DNA from 2 places in the Variovorax sp. 10N432 genome. Region 2 is predicted to be linked to the other one. Evidence: riboswitches for the same ligand, from Rfam matches in the RefSeq annotation. Region 2 holds a riboswitch; the other holds the start of a gene.
What was found. A riboswitch is a leader RNA that binds a small molecule or an ion and turns the genes downstream of it on or off. The one in region 2 is predicted to bind thiamine pyrophosphate.
Positions count from the first base shown of each region.

Region 1: another riboswitch for thiamine pyrophosphate. It lies ahead of AC1DF3_RS01800 (purine-cytosine permease family protein); the one in region 2 lies ahead of thiC (phosphomethylpyrimidine synthase ThiC).

Region 1 is NZ_JBFTHX010000001.1:365,669-373,464, forward strand. It holds gene AC1DF3_RS01780 (sulfate adenylyltransferase subunit 1) at 1-1,072, shown strand, start outside; gene fdxA (ferredoxin FdxA) at 1,116-1,445, shown strand; gene AC1DF3_RS01790 (NAD(P)/FAD-dependent oxidoreductase) at 1,403-2,467, shown strand; gene AC1DF3_RS01795 (phosphatase PAP2 family protein) at 2,549-3,133, shown strand; TPP riboswitch at 3,186-3,295, shown strand; gene AC1DF3_RS01800 (purine-cytosine permease family protein) at 3,367-4,704, shown strand; gene thiD (bifunctional hydroxymethylpyrimidine kinase/phosphomethylpyrimidine kinase) at 4,649-5,494, opposite strand; gene AC1DF3_RS01810 (FAD-dependent oxidoreductase) at 5,542-6,642, shown strand; gene thiS (sulfur carrier protein ThiS) at 6,639-6,836, shown strand; gene AC1DF3_RS01820 (thiazole synthase) at 6,846-7,664, shown strand; gene AC1DF3_RS01825 (thiamine phosphate synthase) at 7,661-7,796, shown strand, end outside.
Region 2 is NZ_JBFTHX010000014.1:34,933-42,728, reverse strand. It holds gene AC1DF3_RS17670 (AraC family transcriptional regulator) at 1-89, shown strand, start outside; gene AC1DF3_RS17665 (hypothetical protein) at 164-367, shown strand; gene AC1DF3_RS17660 (patatin-like phospholipase family protein) at 371-1,747, opposite strand; gene AC1DF3_RS17655 (HAD family hydrolase) at 1,758-2,450, opposite strand; gene thiC (phosphomethylpyrimidine synthase ThiC) at 2,493-4,373, opposite strand; TPP riboswitch at 4,456-4,561, opposite strand; gene AC1DF3_RS17645 (VTT domain-containing protein) at 4,589-5,554, opposite strand; gene AC1DF3_RS17640 (DUF3047 domain-containing protein) at 5,592-6,443, opposite strand; gene AC1DF3_RS17635 (YchJ family protein) at 6,664-7,104, opposite strand; gene AC1DF3_RS17630 (acyl-CoA dehydrogenase family protein) at 7,217-7,796, opposite strand, start outside.

The sequences.
Region 1 (7,796 bases), on a different contig from region 2:
CGCCCATCGCAAGTTCGTGATCGGCGACGCGCCGGGCCACGAGCAGTACACGCGCAACATGGTCACGGCCGCATCGAGCGCCGACGCCGCCGTGGTGCTGGTCGACGCCACCAAGCTGGCCTGGGCCGGCGAAGTGGGCGACGGCGAAGTCGTCAAGCGCGAACTGCTGCCGCAGACCCGCCGCCATACCCTGCTGTGCCATCTGCTGCGCGTGCAGTCGATCGTCTTCGCGGTCAACAAGCTCGATGCGATCGACGATGCCGAGCTGGCTTTCGAACGCATCTCGGAGGCGCTCGCGAATTTCGCCGAAGCCGCCGGCGTGCAGGTCGCCGCCACCGTGCCGATCTCCGCGCTCAAGGGCTGGAACGTGGCGTCGCGCCACCCCGACTGGGCCGGCTACAAGGGCCCGAGCCTGCTCGAACTGCTCGAGCAGCTGCCGGTCACCGCGCAGGACGAGGCCGTGCCCTTCGCCTTCCCGGTGCAATGGGTCGAGAAGTTCTCGGCCTCGGCCGACACCTCGCGCGGCCGCCGCGTGTTCTGGGGCCGGGTCGCCAGTGGCCACATCGAGCCCGGCCAGCGCATCGCCGTGCTGCCGAGCAACCAGCACGCCACCGTGGCCCAGGTGCTGAGCCACACGCGCGAGCCCAAGGCCGTGCATGCCGGCCACAGCGCCGGCATCGTGCTCGACCGCGAACTCGACGTCTCGCGCGGCGACTGGCTGCTGGCCCCCGACGCCTTCGAGCCGGTGCGCGAGATCACCGCCACGGTGGCCTGGCTCGACGACGAGCCGCTGGTGGCCGGCCGGGTCTACTGGGCGCTGCAGGGCCACCGCTGGGTCAAGGCCAAGGTGGCGCGCATCATCGACCGCGTGAACATCACGACGCTGGACGCCGAGCCGACCGACAAGCTCGAAGCCAACGCCATCGGCGACGTGGTGCTGTCGCTGCAGCAGCCGCTGGCCGTGCTGCCCTTCACCCAGTCGCGCACCTTGGGCTCGCTGATCCTGGTCGATACCGCCTCGCACCGCACCTCCGCTGCGGTGCTGGTGCGCCCTGCCGCCACAAAGGCCTAAAATTCGGGGTTTTCCCGATCATTCCCTTCCGCTTGCCAAGAAAATGACCCACGTCGTCTCCGAATCCTGCATCCGCTGCAAATACACCGATTGCGTCGACGTCTGTCCGGTCGACTGCTTCCGTGAAGGGCCGAACATGCTGGTCATCGATCCCGACGAGTGCATCGACTGCGCGGTCTGCATCCCCGAGTGCCCGGTGAACGCGATCTACGCCGAAGAAGACCTGCCGGCCAACCAGCTGGCCTTCATCAAGCTCAACGCCGAACTGGCGCTGGCCGACGGCTGGAAGAGCATCACCAAGCGCAAGCCCGCGCTGCCCGATGCCGACGAGTGGAAAGACAAGACCGACAAGATCGGGGAGTTGGTGCGCTGAGTACGCCGGCTGCGCCCATCGAAACCGATGCGCTGATCATCGGCGCGGGGCCGGTCGGGCTGTTCCAGGCCTTCCAGCTCGGCCTGCTCGAGATCTCCTGCCACATCGTCGACGCCCTGCCGCGCGCGGGCGGCCAGTGTGTGGCGCTGTACGGCGACAAGCCGATCTACGACATCCCCGGCACGCCGGTCACGACCGGCAGCGGCCTGGCCGAATCCCTGCTGCGGCAGATCGCGCCGTTCAAGCCGCGCATCCATTTCGACGAGCAGGTCGCGACGCTGGCCCGCCAGGAGGACGGCCGCCTGCTGCTCGGGACCTCTCGCGGCAACGCCTTCCTTTGCAAGACGGTCTTCATTGCCGCCGGCGTCGGCGCCTTCGTCCCGCGGCGCATCGCGGTGGAAGGCATCGCCCGCCTTGAAGGCACGCGGCTTTTCTACCATCCCGACGCCCTCGAGCGCTTTGCGGGCCAGTCGGTGATCGTCCACGGCGGCGACGATGCCGCCCTGGAGACCGCGCTGGCACTGCTGCCGCTGGCCAAGGCGGTCACGCTGCTGCATCGCCGCGACGTCTTCCAGGCCGAGGAGGCCACGGTCGCGGCCGTGCGCGAGCGCATCGCCGCCGGCGCCCTTCGCCTCCAGGTCGGGCAGCCGGTCGGTTTCGATCCGGCCCATCTGCAGGTCGCCACGCCCGACGCGCAGACCGTCGTGCTGCTCTTCGACACCCTGATCGGCTGCCTGGGCATCTCGCCGCGGCTCGGGCCGATCGCCGACTGGGGACTGGCGCTCGAGCGCAAGCAGCTGCCGGTCGACACCGAGAAGTACCAGACCCAGGAGCGCGGGGTCTTCGCCGTCGGCGACATCAACACCTACCCCGGCAAGAAGAAGCTGATCGTCTGCGGCTTCCACGAGGCCACGCTGGCGGCCTGGGGCGCGGCGGCGATCGTTTTTCCCGACAAGTCGATCCCGCTGCAGTACACCACCACCAGCACGCGGCTGCACCAGCTGCTCGGCGTCGCCCACTGAGAAAGAACCGATCGATGCCTGAACTTGAGGTGAACACCCCGTTCATGGTGGGGACACCCGCTGGCCTTAGGATCGCCTGACATGCAGGACGTCAACATCTCTCTTTTCCAATGGCTCGGCGCGGGCCATGCGCCCGACGCGCAGTTCCTCTGGCTGGCGACGCTGCTGGCCGACGGAACCTCCTGGCTCTGCCTCGCACTGCTGGCCGTGGCCGCCTGGCGGCAGCCCGCACAACGCGGCTACCTGATGGCGACCCTGGCCGCCGCCGGCGCCGCCGCGCTGGCCGCGCATGCGCTGGCCCAGGCTCTCAATCTCCCGAGGCCCTTCGTCGCCGGCCTGAGCCCCAACTACATCGCCCACGGCGCCAGGGGTTCGCTGCCGAGCGCGCATGCGAGCGTGATGTTCACGCTGGCACTGGTGCTCTGTCTGCGCCCGGCCTTGCGAACGCTTGGCCTCGCGGTGTTCGCGATCGCACTGGTCACCGGCTGGGCCCGCATCTACGTCGGCGCCCATTTCCCGTTCGACATCGCCGCAGGGCTCGCGCTGGCGATCGTGATCACGGGGCTGTTCTGGGTGCTGTCCATCGGCGTGCGCCGCATCGTCCTGCCGCTGATCGCCCGCGACGATGCGCGCTCGGCAAAGCCCACGGGCACTCCCGCCGCCTGAGCGGGCCCGCCGGCCCCGGCCGGCTCTACAATCGACCTGCTTCGCCTGACGGAAGCAACGCTAGGGGTGCCGGCCCGCAACACGCAGTTGCAGGCCGGCTGAGAGAGTCCCTTTGAACCTGACTGAGGTAATCCTCGCGCAGGGAAGCTGGTCCGGCGGCCGCCACGTTTTCTCGCGCGGCGGTCGGGTCGCCGGCCTCGCCCACCTGCCACACACTTGCATGGAGCAAATGGATGGCAAACACAACCCATGAACAGGCCTCGGCCGCGGCCAACGAGGCGCTGACGCCGCTTGGCGAATCGCACCGCGTCTTCCAGTGGCGCGACCACATGGCGCTCTGGTTCAGCCTGGGCGTCGGCCTGCTGGTGATGCAGATCGGCGCCTATCTGGTGCCCGCGGTCGGCACCCGCGACGCGATGCTGGCGATCGTGCTGGGCTCCTGCATCGGCGCCGGCCTGCTGGCCTGGACGGCCCGCGTCGGTTGCGAAAGCGGCCTGGCCAGCGCCGGCCTCATGAACGCCACCTACGGCAGCGCCTTCGCGCGGCTCCCGGTGCTGCTCAACATCGTGCAGCTCATCGGCTGGACCACCTTCGAACTCGTGATCATGCGCGAAGGCGCCCAGGCCATCGGCGCGCAGGCTTTCGGCTGGTCGCTCGGCGGCCCGCTGGGCACCGTCCTGACGACGCTGCTGTGGGGCGCCGTGCTGCTGGCCTTGCTGGCCGGCTCGATGGTCAAGCTGGTGCGCCGCTTCGTGAGCCGCTTCGGCCTGCCGCTGGTGGTGCTCTCGCTGGCCTGGCTGAGCTGGCAGTTCGCGGCCCGGCTCCACGCCAAAGGACTGGACGCCTTCTGGACCCGCCCCGGCGACGGCTCGATGGGCATGTTCGGCGCGCTCGACCTGGTGATCGCCATGCCGGTCTCGTGGCTGCCGCTGGTGGCCGACTACGCACGCCACGGCAAGCGCAGCGCGGGCGGCCTGGGCGGCGCCTTCAGCGGCACCTGGATCGGCTATGTGCTGGCCAACATCTGGTGCTACGCGCTCGGCGTGATGGTCGTGAGCGTGGCCGAGCCCGGCACCGACCTGGTCGCCGCCCTGCTGCTGGCCCAGGGCGGCCTGGTCGCACTCGGCCTGATCCTGATCGACGAGCTCGACAACGCCTACGGCGATGTCTACTCGGGCTCGGTGTCGGCCCACAGCCTGCGGCCGCGCTGGAGCGTGCGGCGCTGGGGCCTGCTGCTGGCCGCGGTCTGCATCGGCTTCGCGCTGGTGCTGCCGATGCACACGCTCGAACCCTTCCTGCTGCTGCTGAGTTCGGTGTTCGTCCCGCTCTACGGCGTGATCCTCGGCCGGCTCGGCACCGGCAACGCGCCGGTGCCGCTCGGCAGCCGCCGCGTCGACCCGGCGGCGGCCGGCCTCTGGATCGGTGGCATCGCGGTCTACCACGCCTGCGCCGCCTGGGCGCCGCAGTGGGGCTCGGCGCTGCCGACCCTGGCCCTGACCTTCGTGTTGGCCCTGGTCACGCGCCCGGCACAGGCAGGCGAACGCTCGGCACTGGTGCAAAGCCGTGGTTGAGGGGACCGTGACCGGCGCCGACCTGCATGTCCGCGCCCGCCGCCATGGCGGCGACCACATAGCCGCGGGCGCGTTCCACCGCCACGGGCAGCGCATGGCCGAGCGCCAGGTGGGCAGCGATCGCCGACGACAGCGTGCAGCCCGTGCCATGCAGATTGCGGCTCGCGATGCGGCTGGAAGAGAGCCGCAGCCGCTCGCCGTCGGCCTCGGCCAGCAGGTCGACCACGTCGTCGCCCGGCAGGTGGCCGCCCTTGAGCAGCACCGCCCTGGCACCCAGGGCGAGCAGTTCGGTGGCCGCGTCGTCGAGCGCATCGACCCCGTCGATCGCATGGCCGATCAGCAGCGCCGCCTCGTCGAGGTTGGGCGTGACGACGATCGCGCGCGGGAACAGTTCGCGCACCAGCTCGGCCACCGTCTCGGCGGCGATCAGCCGGTCGCCGCTGGTGGCGACCATGACCGGATCGAGCACCACGTTGGGCAGCTTGTAGTGGTCGATGGCCCAGGCCACCACCTCGACGATCTCGGGCGCATGCAGCATGCCGAGCTTGACCGCGTCGACCCCGATGTCCTCGACCACCGCCTGGATCTGCGCCTTCAGGAAGGCCGGCGGCACGCCGTGGATGCCCGACACGCCAAGCGTGTTCTGCGCCGTCAGCGCGGTGATCGCGGTCATCCCGTAGCAGCCGAGGGCCGAAAAGGTCTTCAGGTCGGCCTGGATGCCGGCGCCGCCGCCGCTGTCGGAGCCGGCGATCGAAAGCACGCGTGCGTAGCGGGAAAATGCAGAGGTCATGTTGAAAATTATCGACCACGCACGCCGTGGCCCACGCTGAGCCCGCAATGAGCCCGTCGCAAGAATTCCCTTTCCGCTCCGCGGCCGTGCTCGGCGCCGGGCTCATGGGCCGGCTGCTGGCACTGGCACTGGCCCGGGCCGGCTGCGAGATCGACCTGTATGAAGCCGGTGGTCCGCAGGCCGAGGGCGCCGCCGCACGGGTGGCTGCTGCGATGCTCGCGCCGCTGGCCGAATCGGCCGTGGCGCCGTCCTCGGTCGTGCGCATGGGGCATCACGCGCTCGACCGCTGGCCGACGCTGATCGCAGCGCTCGCGGCCCCGGTGTTCTTCCAGCGCGAAGGCACGCTGGTGCTGTGGCACCGCCAGGACGCCGCCGAGGCCGCGCGGCTGCGCCGCGTGCTGGAGCGCACCGGCGAACGGGTGCCGGAGCTGCCCGCGATGCGCACGCTCGACGCCGCCGGCATCGAGGCCATCGAACCCGCGCTGGGGCGGCGCTTCGCGCAGGCGCTGCTGCTGCCCGACGAAGGCCAGCTCGACAACCGCGCCTTGCTCGACGCGCTGCTGGCCACGCTGCAGGCGCAGCCGAAGGTCCGGCTGCATTGGCAGGCGCCGCGCGCGCCCGACGACTTCAGTCCCGGCGCCACCGGCCAGCCCGAACGCGTGATCGACTGCCGCGGCCTCGGCGCCAAGCCGCAGTGGGGCGCGCTGCGCGGCGTGCGCGGCGAAGTGATCCGGGTCCATGCGCCCGAGGTCACGCTGCGGCGGCCGACGCGGCTGGTGCACCCGCGCTACCCGATCTACATCGCACCCAAGCCCGATCACCTGTTCGTCATCGGTGCCACCGAAATCGAGTCGGACGACATGTCGCCGGCCAGCGTGCGTTCCACGCTCGAACTGCTGAGCGCGGCCTACGCGGTGCACAGCGGCTTCGCGGAAGCGCGCATCGTCGAGATCGCGACCCAGTGCCGCCCGACCCTGCCCGACAATCTGCCGGCCGTGCGCGAGCTGCGCCCGCACGTGATGCAGATCAACGGCCTCTATCGCCACGGCTTCATGATCGCGCCGGCGATCCTCGACATCGCGCTCGAACTGCTGGCCACCGGCCAGTCGGCGCTGGCCGGCCGCTTCGGCCTCGCAACCCATCCATGAACCTGCTGATCAACGACCAACCCCACCAGCTGCCGGCCGGCGCGACGCTGTCGGACGCGCTTGCGCTCATCGAAGCCAAGCCGCCGTTCGCCGTCGCCGTCAACCGCCAGTTCGTGCCACGCTCGAACTACGGCGCGCATCTGCTGCAGGCCGACGACCGCATCGAAGTGATCCGCCCCGTGACGGGCGGCTGAGGACACACCATGACACCGATTCCCCCCAACGATCCGCTCGTGCTCTACGGCCAGAGCTTCGACAGCCGGCTGCTGCTCGGCACCGCGCGCTACCCCTCGCCCGACGTGCTCGAGGCGGCCGTCCGGCGCGCCCGGCCCGCCATGCTCACTGCCTCGCTGCGACGCCAAACCGCGACCTCGAACGGCGCCGGCAGCGACAACGGCTTCTGGGACCTGCTGCGCCGCCTCGGCGTGCCGGTACTGCCCAACACGGCCGGCTGTCACAGCGTGCAGGAGGCGATCGCCACCGCGCAGATGGCGCGCGAGCTGTTCGATACGCCATGGATCAAGCTCGAGCTGATCGGCGACGACTACACGCTGCAGCCCGACACGCTGAACCTTGTCGACGCCGCCGCGCAGCTGATCCGCGAAGGCTTCCAGGTGCTGCCCTACTGCACCGAGGACCTCGTGCTGTGCCAGCGGCTGGTCGATGTCGGCTGCCAGGCCGTGATGCCCTGGGCGGCGCCGATCGGCACCGGGCGCGGGCCGGTCAACCCCTACGCCTTGCAGGTGCTGCGCGAGCGGCTGTCGGTGCCGCTGCTGGTCGACGCCGGGCTGGGCTTGCCCTCGCATGCCTGCCAGGTGATGGAATGGGGCTATGACGGCGTCCTGCTGAACACCGCGGTGGCGCTGGCGCAGGACCCGGTCGCGATGGCCGGCGCCTTCGCCGACGCAGTGCAGGCCGGGCGCAGCGCGCACCATGCGGGCGCGATGGCGGCGCAGGATTCGGCCCAGCCGAGCACGCCGGTGCTGGGTACGCCTTTCTGGCATCACGCAGCATCCCAATGACCGCCATGACCGACCCCTCCACCATCGCACGGGCCATCGTGGCGGCCCACGCCGCGCGCTTTGGCACGACGAGCCACGCCACGGATTCGTTCACCTCCGACGACCCGGTCTACCGCGGCGCGAAGCAGGCCT
Region 2 (7,796 bases):
CGCGCGCATTCAGGGCCTGGTCAGGCGCCACGCCGGGCGAAGTGAGGCGCAACGGCCTGCCGCCGGCCAGCGGCACGACGAATCCGTGAAATAGTGCGCTGCCGGGCACCCAATCAGTGCCTGTCCGACGCAACGGGCACTGGCCTCGCCCTACGATCGCCGCATGCAGCAGACTCCTGACACCGACAGCTCGGCCTTCGCCGACCTGATGGACTTCATCGCGACCTCGGGCCGCACCCGCAACGCCGGTTTCGTGACCGAGAACGCCGAGCAGCTGGTGTCGCACATGTGGGCGGACCGGGCCCGGGCGATGGTGGCGTCGCTCACCACGATGGCCACGGCCACGCTGCCGCGCGGCAACGCCTGAGTCTCAATCGGGCGCCGCGCCCAGCGACCGCTTCAAGGCCTGGAAGTCGGGCGAACGCTGCAATACGCTGCGCCCCGCCGCGATCAGCCGCGTCACCTCTTCATCGCTGATCGAGAACGCGGTCGGCACCTGCATCAGCCGCTGCCGCAGCTCGCCGTCGGCGGCATCGCGCAGGTTGACCTGCACCACATGGATCTCGGCGTCGGGCGCGAACGCATCCGAGCCGTCGGCGCTGCGCGACTTGAGGTCATCCCGCCATTGGCGCGCGGTGTCGAGCAGGAACTCCTGGGTCTCGAGAGTGGCGCGCGCGCCGGCACCGAACAGCAGCGTGTCGGCCACCGCGCGGACACCCGGCACCCGGTCGCTCTGGTCGATGTTGTTGGCCGGATCACGGGCCGAGTTGACGCTGATCACGATCAGCTTGCGAACGCTGCCGCGCGGGATGCCGACCTCCTCGAAGCTCTCGCGCAGGCCGCCGCCGACCAGGGCGCGGTCGAGCAGCCGGCGCACCGCCAGGTTGTCGGCCACGCCGCCGTCGACCAGGTGGATGAAGGGGCGGCTCTGCGCATCGAGGTAGCTGTTGGCCTGCATGCGGAACATGCGGGCCCGGTAGTTGCCGCCGCCGCGCACGGCGAGCCGCGGCACGATGCCACGATCGCGGCACTCCTGCGAATAGTTCTTGAGCGTCAGCGGGCTCAGCAGGATCGGCACCGCCGACGAGGCCGCGACCGCGAACGACAGCGGCACGCTCTGCAGGTCCGAGCAGATCAGCTCGAACTGGTCGGCCGTGAATTCGAAGGGCGTGCCCAGCGACATGTCGGTGGCCGCGATCACCAGCTGCGGATGGCGCGGGTTGCGCTCGATGTCGGCGTAGGTCTTGCCCTCGTAGATCTCGTCGAGCCGGCGCGCCAGCAGGTGGCTGCGGCCATACCAGGGCGATGTGAGGTCATGCAGGCTGCCCGGCCGAAGGGCCTGCAGGATCAGGCTGTTCTGGAAGTTCTGGCGCAGGAAGTCGCGCTCGAAGTCAGGCAGCCTGTCGGCACCGAAAGCCGCGTAGTAGGCCGCGAGGATGCTGCCGCCCGAGACCCCGCTGATCACGTCGGTGGCGTCGAGCAGGTCGGAGTGGCGGCCGTTCAGGTCGAACCTGGTGCGGCGCAGTTCCTCCAGCACGCCATAGCCGAAAGCGGCGGCACGCGCGCCGCCGCCGGAGAGCGTCACGGCGACCAGGATCGTGGGGTCGCGGCCCGACGCCGGCGCCATCAGGCTGGAAGTCGGCGGCGCCCGCTCGACCAGCGGCTCGTTGAGCCATGGCCGGATCGACGAACAGCCCGCCAGGCAGGCGGCGATCAGGAGACCACAGAGCGCGCGCAGGCCGGGCATGCGGTGGGTATCAGGCGACGGCGGGGCGCCAGTCGGCCAGCAGTCCGGGCAGCTGCGCCATGTCGGTGAAGATCTGTGCCACGCCGACGGCCCGCAGCGCTTCGGGCCCGCTGTGGCCGAGATCGCTCGGGCTGTAGCCGAACACGGTGGCGCCGGCTGCGACGCCGGCGGTGGCCCCGGTGACCGTGTCCTCGACCACCGCGCAGCGCGCCGGGTCGACGCCGAGCGCCGCCGCCGCCGCCAGGTAGACGTCCGGCGCGGGCTTGGAGCGCGGGGTTTCGTGGCCGCTGAAGATCCTGCCTGCGAAGCAGTCCAGGATGCCGATCTTCTCGAGCTGCAGCTCGACCTTGTGACGATCGGCGCCCGAGGCGCAGGCAATGCGGCCGTCCAGCGCCGCGTGCAGCGCGCGCACCGCCAGGGCGGCGTTGGGAATCGCGAGCAGGTCACGTTCCAGCGCCTCGTTGCGGCGGCCGCGGAAGCCGTGCAGCCACTCGGGCGTGATCGCGAAGCCGGTCCTGGCCTCGATCAGCGCGGCTTCGTCCTTGACCGCCTTGCCGGTGAAGATCCGCATCGATTCCTCGGTGCTGATCGCCCAGCCGAGCTCGCCGAGCATCTCGGCGAGCACGCGGTTGGTGATGGGTTCGGAGTCGACCAGGACGCCGTCGCAGTCGAACAGGACGGCGTCGAAGGGAGGAGCTTTCATGGGAGCGATCGTAACAACGTCGCCCCCCGGAAGCATGACGACTCAGGCTGGTCGGATCGGAATGTAGATCTCGCCGCCGGCGGCCTTGAACTCGGCCGACTTGCCGGCCATGCCGTCCTCGACCGCGTCGGTCGCCTCGATGCCGCGCTGGGCGGCGTATTCGCGCACCTCCTGGGTGATCTTCATCGAGCAGAACTTGGGCCCGCACATCGAGCAGAAATGCGCCACCTTGCTGCTGTCCTTGGGCAGGGTCTCGTCGTGGAACTCGCGCGCGGTGTCGGGGTCGAGGCCGAGGTTGAACTGGTCCTGCCAGCGGAACTCGAAGCGCGCCTTCGACAGCGCGTCGTCGCGCGAACGCGCACCCGGGTGCCCCTTGGCCACGTCGGCCGCGTGCGCCGCGATCTTGTACGCGATGATCCCCTGCTTGACGTCGTCGCGGTCCGGCAGGCCCAAGTGCTCCTTCGGCGTGACGTAGCACAGCATCGCGGTGCCGGCCCAGCCGATCATCGCGGCGCCGATCGCGCTGGCGATGTGGTCGTAGCCCGGCGCGATGTCGATGGTCAGCGGGCCCAGGGTGTAGAACGGCGCCTCGTGGCAGTGCTTCAGCTGCTCGTCCATGTTGGCCTGGATCAGGTGCATCGGCACGTGGCCCGGGCCCTCGATCATGGTCTGGACGTCCTGCTTCCAGGCGATCTGCGTCAGCTCTCCCAGGGTGCGCAGCTCGGCGAACTGGGCTTCGTCGTTGGCGTCCGAGGCGCAGCCCGGGCGCAGGCCGTCGCCGAGCGAGAAGCTCACGTCGTAGGCCTTCATGATGTCGCAGATGTCCTCGAAGTGCGTGTAGAGGAAGCTCTCCTTGTGGTGCGAGATGCACCACTTGGCCATGATCGAGCCGCCGCGCGAGACGATGCCGGTGCGCCGATCCGCCGTGAGATGGATGAAAGGCAGCCGCAGCCCGGCGTGGATGGTGAAGTAGTCGACGCCCTGCTCGGCCTGCTCGATCAGCGTGTCGCGGTAGATTTCCCAGGTCAGGTCCTCGGCCACGCCGCCGACCTTCTCCAGCGCCTGGTAGATCGGCACCGTGCCGATCGGCACCGGGCTGTTGCGCACGATCCAGTCGCGCGTGGTGTGGATGTTGCGGCCGGTCGACAGGTCCATCACGTTGTCGGCGCCCCAGCGGATCGCCCACACCAGTTTCTCGACCTCTTCCTCGATGCTGGAGGTCACGGCGGAGTTGCCGATGTTGGCGTTGATCTTGACCTTGAAGTTGCGCCCGATCGCCATCGGCTCGACTTCCGGGTGGTTGATGTTGGCCGGGATGATGGCGCGGCCGCGCGCCACTTCGTCGCGCACGAACTCGGGCGTGATGATCTTCGGGATGCGGGCGCCCATCGGGTTGCCGGCCAGCCGCTTCTCGCGCGCCTCGTCGGCCATGTACTCGGCCATCCATTCGCGCCGGCCGTTCTCGCGCAGCGCCACATACTCCATCTCGGGCGTCACGATGCCGCGCCGGGCGTAGTGCATCTGCGTGACGTTGGCACCGGCCTTGGCGCGGCGCGGCGTGCGCTGCAGCGCGGCGGCGCCGGCGCGCAGCTCGGCGATGCGCTGGGCATCGCGGTCGGCATGGGTCGCGCCATCGTCCAGCGCGAGATGCAGGCGGCCCTCGTAGCGTTCGGTGTCGTTGCGTTCGGAGATCCACGCATCGCGCACGCCGGGCAGCCCGCGGCGGATGTCGATGTCGGCCGCCGGGTCGGTGTACGGGCCCGAGGTGTCGTAGAGAGACACCCGCTCGCCATTGGTCAGCGCCACTTCGCGCACCGGGACGCGCAAGTCGGGCCGGCTGCCGGCGATGGCGCCCTTGGTCGAGGCCGGGAAGGGCTCGCGCGTGAGCGTGAGCAGGGAAGCGAACTTGTCGCTGGCATTCATGCGGGGCACTCCTGTTCTTGAAAACAAAGGGTGCTCCGCGATGCCTCTGGACGGCATCGCTCCGGAAAAGGGAGTGGGGGTGCCGGGGAGTCGCAGCTCTTCTTACGCTGGTATGAACCAGATCAAGTTCGCGGGTTCGGCGGCTTGGCCATCTCAGCACGCATCTGCGTGCACCCCGGAGCGGGGCCGATTCTAGGTGCCTTGCGGCCCCGCAATCAAGCGGAGTGTGCCGCCGCCAGTGGCGGAACCGTCCGCATCGGCTCGGCGGCATGCAACGCCGCCCAGGCGTCCAGGCCGCCCGCCAGCACGCGCACCCGCGGCAGGCCCGCGCCCATCAGCACGCGCGCCGCCGCGATCGCCGTGGCGTCGTCGGGGCAATCGCAGAAGACGACCACTTCGCGGCCATCGGCAAAAGCCGAGAGCCGCTTCGGCAGCTGCTTCAGGCCGATGCCGATCGCGCCCGGGATCGCCCGAGCGTCGAGCGCGCGGGCCTCGTCCGAGCGGACGTCGATGACTGTCGGGCCGGCGCCCGCCGCCAGGGCCTCGCGCAAGGCTTCGACCTGGATGTGGACGATATCGTCGACCTGCTGCGCCAGCCGGCGTTGCCGCCAGCGCCAGCCGATGAAGGCCGCCAGCGCCAGCACGCCGATCGCCAGCGCGCCCAGGCCGATGTTGGAGATCACCGCGAGGACGTCCTGGATCGCTGCATGGAAGATCCGGCCCACGAACAGGCAAAGCAGGGTCCAGATCAGCGCGGCCACGGTTTCGTAGGCCAGGAACCGCAGGTTCGACATGCCAAGGGCGCCGGCCATCGGCGGCGCCACCACCGAGACACCGGGCACGAACTTGGCTGCGATCAGCGACCACCCGCCCCAGCGCCCGAGGATCGATTCGCTGCGTCGGACGCAGGAGTCGGGCGACAGCGAGATCCGGCACAGCAGCCGCATCACGCGGTAGCCCCAGCGGCGCCCGGCCAGGAACCAGACGCCGTCGCCGAGGATGTTGCCGAGCACCGCCGCCAGCACCACCGCGACCACGGACAGCTGCCCGCCGACCGTCAACCCGCCCGCCACGACCAGGAACGGCACGGCCGGTACCGGCGCCCCGAGGCGCGTCGCGAGCGTGGCGGCGAAGACCAGGGCGGCGCCCTGGCTGGCGAGGAGCGAGACGAAGTCGTTCATGGTTGTAGTGACGTGGAGGCCGGGGCCAGGTGAGCCGCTATTGGCCCTGAGCCGGCCGGTCGGCCGACGCTGGCGCGGGCGAGGCGGCCGCCGCGGCCGCCGGCGAGGGCGGATTGCCGCGGAGGTCGAGATCCGAGAAGTAGGCGATGCCGTGGCCGTGGGTGTTGTCGGCGTCGGCCGAGACCGCCACCGCCGTCACGTCGGGCCGGATGTCGCCGGCCTCTTCGCCGAAGGCACGGCGGTAGTCCGACAGCAGGTTGCGGCGCTCGGAGGTCCAGCTGCCCGGCTTGGCCGCGGCGCCGGATTCGAGCACCACCATGCGGATGCGCTTGGTGAAGGCGTTGTCGAACGCGTTGCCCTTGGCTTCCTTGTTGTCCCAGACGTAGCACAGGGTCTCGGTCGGCACCGCCTCGCCGGTGGCGCGGCGCGCCAGCGACAGACGGGTGCGCTCGCCGACGGACAGCCGGTCGGCCGGGAAATCGAAGAACACGCAGACCTTGGCCGCGCCATCGTCGCCGGAGCGCGTGCGCAGGTCGGCGCCCTCGACGAAAGACTCCACCCGCCAGCGCCAGGCCAGCGTGGCCTGCTCGTTGAGCTCCACTCGGGCGGGATGCACCAAGTTCCCGTAGGAGTTGTCGGCATCGACCTTGAGCACGCGCTGGCCGTCGAGCTGATCGACCTCGAAGCGGGTCGGCGACTTGTTGGGCAAGGTGGTGAAATGCCACGGCGCGGGCGGCTGGGCTCCGGTCGCGCCCGAGAAGGGCGTGAGCAGGTTCTTGTCCTGCGCGCGCGCGTCCGGCGCGGCCAAGAGCAGCGCGGCCACGGCCGGCAGCGCCATCGCGGCGCAAAGCCGCCCCCAATCCAGCGTGCGGTTCGTCCAGCTGCCCATGGTGCACCTCTTGGCCTGCGGCCGGTTGAGCGGATCGTCGCTGCGCCTTCGGCGCAACAATCACAGGGTACGGAGTGTGAGGCAGGAGCGGCGCAAGATAAATAGCCCGGAAGGAATCGCTCTGTCGCCGCAAGGGACACAATCCGTCGGGATTGCTACGAAATCAATAGCATCGATTCGAGTCCGGGTGCGGGCCGACGGACCTTTCCGACCAAATCCGTCAGTGAAGGTCGCCGTCGACGTAATACCAGCGATGGAGCCCCTCGTCATCCTCCTGGCGCACGAAGCGGCTGCGCTCGTGCAGCCGGCTCGCCTCGCCGGCGCCGTTGCGCTGGCGGGCGACGAACTCGACCTCCGCGTGGTCGGCATCCAGCACCGAGCGCGAGCGGACGTCCAGGCCCAGCCATTTCACGGCAGGCTCGAAGTCGATGCTCGCCGGTCGGGTCGAGGCGTGCCATGTGGCCAGCAGGTAGTCGGCGCGTTCGCGCACGAAGGCGGTGTAGCGCGAGCGCATCAGCGATTCGGCATCCGGTGCCGGCGTGTGCGCAAAATCGTCCACGTAGCGGCCGCAGCACTGCGTGTAGGCCAGGGGCAGCTCCCGCCGGTCGCGGCGCCCGCAGGGGCAGGGGACACGGGCGGGGCTGGAGGGGGATGCGGACATGAAAAAGGCGTGGGCGAGGGAAAGTTCCAGGGCGTATTGTGCAGAGCCCACCTGATCCGTTGAGGACAGAGCAAAAATTGCTGCGCAATTTCTTGGTCTGTCCCGCAAGGTCTCAGGCTAGCGCCCGCTGGATCAGCAGCTTCTGGATGTCAGAAGTGCCTTCGTAGATCTGGCACACGCGCACATCCCGGTAGATGCGCTCGAGCGGAAAATCGTTGACGTAGCCGTAGCCGCCCAGCGTCTGAATCGCGGCGCTGCAGACCCGCTCGGCCATCTCGCTGGCGAACAGCTTGGCCATCGCCGCCTCCTTGAGGCAGGGCCGGCCGGCGTCGCGCAGGGCGGCCGCATGCCAGATCAGCTGCCGAGCCGCCTCGAGCTGGGTGGCGCATTCGGCGAGCCGGAAGCCCACCGCCTGCTGGTCGAAGATGCTGCCGCCGAAGGCCTGGCGCTCCTTGGCATAGGCCAGCGCCACCTCGAACGCGCTGCGCGCCATGCCCACGCTCTGGGCGGCGATGCCGATGCGCCCGCCCTCCAGCGCGCCGAGCGCGATCTTGTAGCCCTCGCCTTCCTGGCCGATCAGGTTCTCCAGCGGGATGCGGCAGGCGTCGAAATTGATCTGCGCGGTGTCGCTCGAATGCTGGCCCAGCTTGTCTTCCAGCCGCGCCACGTTGTAGCCGGGCGCGTCGGTCGGC